Regions from separate parts of the Streptomyces sp. NPDC014006 genome, predicted to be linked through region 2. Evidence: riboswitches for the same ligand, from Rfam matches in the RefSeq annotation. Region 2 holds a riboswitch; the other holds the start of a gene.

Region 1 (3,388 bases), on a different contig from region 2:
AAACCGAACACACGTGATGCGCAAGAGACTTACTGCAAAGTAAGGAAAGGCCGCCCGCCCCGGCAAGACCACGGACGTAACACCTGGCCCGCGATCCGCTCCAGCGCCCTGCGGGACCGGTGCCGTCCCGTCCTCCTCGCGGACCCGGGTCTCCGGGGCCCGCGCCCGCCGCCCGTACGACGGGTCGGTGACCGCCTCCACGAGCGCGGAGGCCGGCGCGTGCGCGGTGAGACGGCCCAGCGGCAGGGCGCGCGGGGCGACGCCCGGTCCGACCAGCCGGGACGCCCAGAAATGCTCGTCGAACTGGATCGGCACCGGCACCGCAGGCACCCCGGCCCGCAGCCCCGCCCCGGTCGTCCCCGCACCGCAGTGACCCGGCGTCCAGGACCTCCCCCAGCTTGGCGGGCAGTTCACGCTCCCGGTCGTACGGCCACCAGTGACCGGTCACCTCCAGGCCCGGCCGCCAGTCCCGCGGACGGGGCACCATCAGCGGAGTGAAGCCGTGCAGCACCGGCCGGCGCTGCCGCTCCCGGGCGCGCAGCGCCGCCACCGGGCCGACGGCGGGCAGACCCAGCCGGGCGCGCACGGAGGGCACCGCGGAGGCGAAGACGTGCTCCACGGCGAGGTTCACCCCGAGCCCCGCGACCCGGTTCGCGGCACCGCCCCAGGAGCCGGCGGTGAGCAGAGGGGGTGCGAACTCCCGGGTGGGAGCCATCGGTTGCAGCCGAAGGCGCAGGCTCGGGCGGCCCAGACCCTCGGCGACGACGTGCGGCAGCGGCGCGAGCGCGGCGGCGAGGAGAAGCACGTCGGCGCCCTCGGCCGCCTCCGGCAACGCGTCGGTCGTGCGGCCGGCCACCGCCCGGGCCATCTCCACCACCCGCACAGCTTGCCCACCCCGGTCGCGCTGCGGTGCAGGCCCCGGCCGCGCGCCGGCTCCGGCTCGGCCCGCGGATCGACCGGCAGCGCGTGGAAGGCCACCCCCGAGCCCGCCGGGAGCGGCGCGAACCGCTGTGGGTGACCAGGGTGACCTCGCGACCCGCCCACGCCAGGGCGTGCCCGAGGCCGGTGAAGGGGGCCGCGTCGCCCCGGGAGCTCGCCGTCGTGATCACCACACGCATACAGCGCAGTAGGGCCACGATCCCACGCCACCCACACGAACGACCCACGCGATACGGCCACTTCGGGCGGCTAAGGCGTCACACCGATACCCCGAGCTGCCGGGCCGCCGCGTCCACCGTCTGCTCCAGCAGCGTCGCGATGGTCATCGGACCGACCCCGCCCGGCACCGGAGTGATCAGCGAGGCGCGCTCCACCGCCGAGTCGAAGTGGACGTCGCCGACGTTGCCCTCGTTGTAGCCCGCGTCGATCACCACCGCGCCCGGCTTGACGTCCTGGCCGCGGATCAGCCGGGGCCGGCCCACCGCTGCGACGACGATGTCCGCCTCCCGCACGGCCGCCGACAGGTCCGCGGTCCGCGAGTGGCAGTAGGTGACGGTCGCGTCCCGGGCGAGCAGCAGCATCCCGACGGGCTTGCCGAGGATCGCGCTGCGGCCCACCACGGCCGCCCGCTTGCCCGACGGGTCGACGCCGTACGCGTCCAGCAGTCGCATGATCCCGCCCGGCGTGCACGAGACGAAACCGGGCAGGCCGAAGCTCATCGTCGCGAACGACGCGAAGGTGACGCCGTCGACGTCCTTCTCCGGCGCGATCGCCTCGAACGCGGCCCGCTCGTCGATGTGGTCGCCCACCGGGTGCTGGAGCAGGATGCCGTGCACGGACGGGTCGGCGGACAGCGCCCGGACCGCCGCCACCAGCTCCTCGGTCGTGATGGACGCGGGCAGCGCCACGTGCCGGGAGTCGATCCCGGCCTTGCGGCAGCGGTTCTGCTTCATCCGCACATAGGTGACGGAGGCGGGGTCCTCGCCGACGAGCACCGTGGCGAGACAGGGCGCCGTCCCGGTGCGCCCGGTGAGGTCGGCGGCGCGCTGGGCGGTCTCCTCGAGGGTGCGGCGGGCGAGCGCGGTGCCGTCCATGAGGCGGGCCTGGGTCATGATGCAACTCCTGAGCGGGTACGGCATCGCCCAGGCGCACGGCATCGACTCCACGGGGCCGCTCCCCGGTGGTGCTCCACCTCAGCGCCAGTCACGGCCCGCGACCAGGGTAACCGAGCCCGTCCACCGTCCCCGCCCCCGGTGCCGCACGGAGAAGGTCCAGGTCAGCCGGGGGCCGACCTGGACCGCACCCCCTGTCTCGTCACTCGTCCCATGCCTCGACGATGATCTGTTCCGAGATCTTGCCGTCCGTGAGCGTGATCATCGACTCGGACAGCACGCGGGTGCCGTCCGGGTACTCGCAGGACTCGCAGTACGCCGCGTGGTCGCCCTGGACCACGCACTGCTCCAGCTTGTGGGTCATGTCACGGCTGTAGACGTCGCCGAGCATCTCGCGGATCTCGTCCCGGCCGTGCACCACCGCCGGGTTGCTGGGCTGAGCGTTGCGGTTGACGAGACGGATCTCCGCGTCGTCCGCGTACAGGGAGAGCAGCGCCTCGGCGGTGCGGTCCTCGATGCCTCTGCGCAGAGTCTCCGTGTCGAAGCCGGTGTGTGCCGTTGTGCCCATGGTGACCTCCTTGCCAGGCCGCGGGCCCGAAAGGGAGGAGAACGGGCCGCACGGGGCCTAGTCAAAAGGCTCCTCCGCCCAGCCGGGCTCGGCAAGCCCGGCCCGGGTGCTGCGCCTGACGTGTGAGCTGCCCGGCGAGCCGGTGTCACACCGGGCCCCTTCCGCCGTTGCTGAAGGCATGATCTCCACTCGTCGTATCGTCGCCGCCGCCGCACTCGCCGCCGGGACCGCCGGTATCACCCCCCACGGCGAACGCGGGCGTCCTGCGCGCCGAACAGCTGAACCCGATCGCCGCGCTCGACTCGCTCACGACCAGCGACATCCCGGCCGAGCACAAGGGCGAGGTTCCCCGGGTCTCCCAGCAGCTGGGTGCGTTGAACCAGGCGAACGCGCTCAACAAGCTGAACGCACTCCACCAGCTCACCGGCAGGTTCCCCTCTTCGGCCCCCCGGCGCTTGATCACGCGTAGGGTCGGAACCGGGGCGGACGCCCCGTCGAGGGAAGGATGGAGCAGCATGGCGCAGGAAGTACGCGGCGTGATCGCGCCGGGCAGGGACGAGCCGGTGCGCATCGAGACGATCGTCGTGCCCGATCCCGGGCCCGGAGAGGCCGTGGTCCGCGTCCAGGCCTGCGGCGTCTGCCACACCGACCTGCACTACAAGCAGGGCGGGATCAGCGACGACTTCCCCTTCCTGCTCGGGCACGAGGCGGCCGGCGTGGTCGAGTCCGTCGGCGACGGTGTCACCGACGTCGCGCCCGGCGACTTCGT
Region 2 (3,388 bases):
GCAATCACGGGGGAAAGACATGGCCGACGCACGGCGACAACTGCGCTCCGGCACGGTGGTCCTGGGCGGGATGGGACTGCTCGCCGCAGCCCTCACCGCCTGCTCCTCGGACCCGGACAAACGCTGCGTGGACCGCGACAGTTACAACGCCCTCAAGGGCTACAAGGTCGTCTCCGACAAGAACTGCAAGTCGGGCACGGGGACCGGCACCTGGTACTACGGCGGCAACAGGAACAGCGGCTGGGTCGACGGCGGCTCCTTCAGCAAGCCCCGCAAGGGCGGCGGCGGTTCGGGCGGCAGCGGCGGCAGCCACGGCTACGGCGTCGACCGCGGCGGCTTCGGCGGCGGCAAGGGCAGCGGCGGCGGCTGACCCATGGAACGGCGTACCGTCGCCCCCCGCCCCGGCTGGCAGCGGACCGTGGAGGCGCAGGGCCTGATCTACCCGCTCACCCGCTACCCCGACGACTCCCTGCGCCCCTACTGGGACGAGAGCGCCTACTACGTCTTCTCCCTCGACGAGGTCGAGGCGCTGGAGGAGACCGTCGAGGAACTGCACCGTATGTGCCTGGCCGCCGCCGGCCACATCGTGAGGGAAGGCCGCCTCGCCGACCTCGGCATCACCGACCCGCGCGTCGCCGATGCGGTCACCGATGCCTGGCGGCGCCGCGCCGAACTGCCCTCCGTCTATGGCCGGTTCGACCTGCGCTACGACGGCACCGGCCCCGCCAAGCTGCTGGAGTACAACGCCGACACGCCCACCTCCCTGGTGGAGGCCGCGTCCCCGCAGTGGTTCTGGATGCAGGACCGCTTCCCCGGCGCCGACCAGTGGAACTCCCTCCACGAACGTCTCGTCGCCGCCTGGCGCCGACAGGCCGGGCTGCTGCCGCCGGGCAGCCCCCTGTACTTCGCGCACTCCGCCGCCGACGAACTCGGCGAGGACCTGATGACGGTCGCCTACCTCAAGGAGACCGCCGAGCAGGCCGGCCTGGACACCGACTGGATCTCCATGGAGGAGATCGGCTGGGACGCGCTGTCCGGCCGCTTCGTCGACAACCGGCTCCGTTTCATCCGCAGCTGCTTCAAGCTGTACCCCTGGGAGTGGCTCACCACCGACCGCTTCGCCGCCCATGTCCTCGGCACCCTCGACAACGGCGGCGGCACCGGCTCCACCCTGTGGATCGAGCCCGCGTGGAAGATGCTGCTGAGCAACAAGGCGCTGCTGGCGATCCTGTGGGAGCTGTACCCCGGCCACCCCAATCTGCTCCCGTCCTACCTCGACGGCCCCCGCGAACTGGCCGCAGGAACCGGCTGGGTCGCCAAGCCGCTGCTCGGCCGCGAGGGCGACGGCGTCACGGTCCACGAACCGGGCACCGCACCCGCCCTCCGCGACGAACCCTGCTGCTACCAGCAGCTCGCCCCGCTGCCCGCCTTCGACGGCAACCACGTCGTCCTCGGCGCCTGGGTCGTCGAGGACGAGGCGGCCGGCCTCGGCATCCGCGAGTCCTCCGGCCTGATCACCGACGAGTACGCCCGCTTCCTGCCACACGTGATCCTCTAGCCGGCCCGCATGGTGGACGGCCCCCCAGCGCTCTCCGACGCGCCGGGTAGGCTGACAGCGGGCCGTGACTGGCGCGCTGGGATGGGATGGACCATCGGGGAGCGGCCCGGAATGACACAGTGCCGTGCGCCTGGGCCGTACCGTGAACGCTGAACGCCCACGTCCGGAGGTCCCTATGCCAGCCGAGCCTCTGTCCACCGAGTCCACTGCCTACCGCGCCGCCCTCGATGTCATCCGCGCCGTCGAGCCGCGGGTCGCCGACGCCATCCGCCAGGAGGTCGCCGACCAGCGCGAGATGCTCAAGCTGATCGCCTCGGAGAACTACGCGTCCCCGGCCACCCTGCTGGCGATGGGCAACTGGTTCAGCGACAAGTACGCCGAGGGCACCGTCGGCCGCCGCTTCTACGCCGGCTGCCGCAACGTCGACACCGTCGAGTCCCTCGCCGCCGAGCACGCCCGCGAGCTGTTCGGCGCCCGGCACGCCTACGTCCAGCCGCACTCCGGCATCGACGCCAACCTGGTCGCCTTCTGGGCCGTCCTCGCCGACCGCGTCGAGGCACCGTTCCTCCAGAAGACCGGCGTCCGCCAGATCAACGACCTGAGCGACGCCGACTGGGCCGAGCTGCGCCAGGCCTTCGGCAACCAGCGGATGCTCGGCATGTCCCTGGACGCCGGCGGCCACCTCACCCACGGCTTCCGCCCGAACATCTCCGGAAAGATGTTCGACCAGCGCTCCTACGGCACCGACCCGGCCACCGGCCTCATCGACTACGAGGCCCTGCGCGCCCAGGCCCGCGAGTTCAAGCCGCTGATCATCGTCGCCGGCTACTCCGCGTACCCCCGTCTGGTGAACTTCCGGATCATGCGGGAGATCGCCGACGAGGTCGGCGCGACCCTCATGGTCGACATGGCGCACTTCGCCGGCCTGGTCGCGGGCAAGGTCCTCACCGGAGACTTCGACCCGGTCCCGCACGCGCAGATCGTCACCACGACCACGCACAAGTCGCTGCGCGGCCCGCGCGGCGGCATGGTCCTGTGCGACGACTCGCTCAAGGACCAGGTCGACCGCGGCTGCCCGATGGTCCTCGGCGGCCCTCTCCCGCACGTCATGGCCGCCAAGGCCGTCGCCCTCGCCGAGGCCCGGCAGCCCGCGTTCCAGGACTACGCCCAGCGGATCGTCGACAACTCCCGCGCGCTCGCCGAGGGCCTGATGCGCCGCGGCGCCACCCTGGTCACCGGCGGCACGGACAACCACCTCAACCTGATCGACGTCGCCGGCTCCTACGGCCTCACCGGTCGTCAGGCCGAGCAGGCCCTGCTCGACTCCGGCATCGTCACCAACCGCAACGCGATCCCGGCCGACCCCAACGGCGCCTGGTACACCTCCGGCATCCGTATCGGGACCCCCGCGCTGACCACCCGGGGCCTGGGCACCGCGGAGATGGACGAGGTGGCCGGCCTGATCGACCGTGTCCTGACGGCGGCCGAGCCCGGCACCACCAAGTCCGGCGCCCCGTCCAAGGCGGCCCACGTCCTGGACGAGAAGATCTCCGACGAGATCTCCCGCCGCGCCACCGACCTGGTGGCCGGCTTCCCGCTTTACCCGGAGATCGACCTGGGCTGACCCACCCGGGAGCTCACGAATCGATCAGCTCCTGACGAGGCTCGTCCCGCGGCGGCCCGGCACTGCGCCGGGCCGCCGCGCGGCGTATCAGCAGCGACCCGGCGGCCCCGGCGGCAAGTCCCCGGACGCGCCCGGCACCGGTCCGGGCGACCGGGTGCCCCGCGGCGACCGCCGGTGGCGCGGATGCCGTCCCCAGCGCGAGCAGC

Evidence for each region. Region 2 has a riboswitch for ZMP and ZTP ahead of ACF1GV_RS26195 (glycine hydroxymethyltransferase). Riboswitches for the same ligand answer to the same signal wherever they lie in the genome.
Region 1: linked by a shared signal. The riboswitch ahead of ACF1GV_RS28990 (bifunctional 5,10-methylenetetrahydrofolate dehydrogenase/5,10-methenyltetrahydrofolate cyclohydrolase) and the one ahead of ACF1GV_RS26195 (glycine hydroxymethyltransferase) in region 2 are both predicted to bind ZMP and ZTP.

Annotation. Positions count from the first base shown of each region.
Region 1 is NZ_JBICAJ010000009.1:218,435-221,822, forward strand. It holds partial or broken gene ACF1GV_RS28985 (glycosyltransferase) at 115-1,118, opposite strand; gene ACF1GV_RS28990 (bifunctional 5,10-methylenetetrahydrofolate dehydrogenase/5,10-methenyltetrahydrofolate cyclohydrolase) at 1,197-2,051, opposite strand; ZMP/ZTP riboswitch at 2,073-2,156, opposite strand; gene ACF1GV_RS28995 (nuclear transport factor 2 family protein) at 2,254-2,619, opposite strand; gene ACF1GV_RS29000 (S-(hydroxymethyl)mycothiol dehydrogenase) at 3,135-3,388, shown strand, end outside.
Region 2 is NZ_JBICAJ010000008.1:73,413-76,800, reverse strand. It holds gene ACF1GV_RS26205 (hypothetical protein) at 20-370, shown strand; gene ACF1GV_RS26200 (glutathionylspermidine synthase family protein) at 374-1,558, shown strand; ZMP/ZTP riboswitch at 1,613-1,701, shown strand; gene ACF1GV_RS26195 (glycine hydroxymethyltransferase) at 1,734-3,182, shown strand.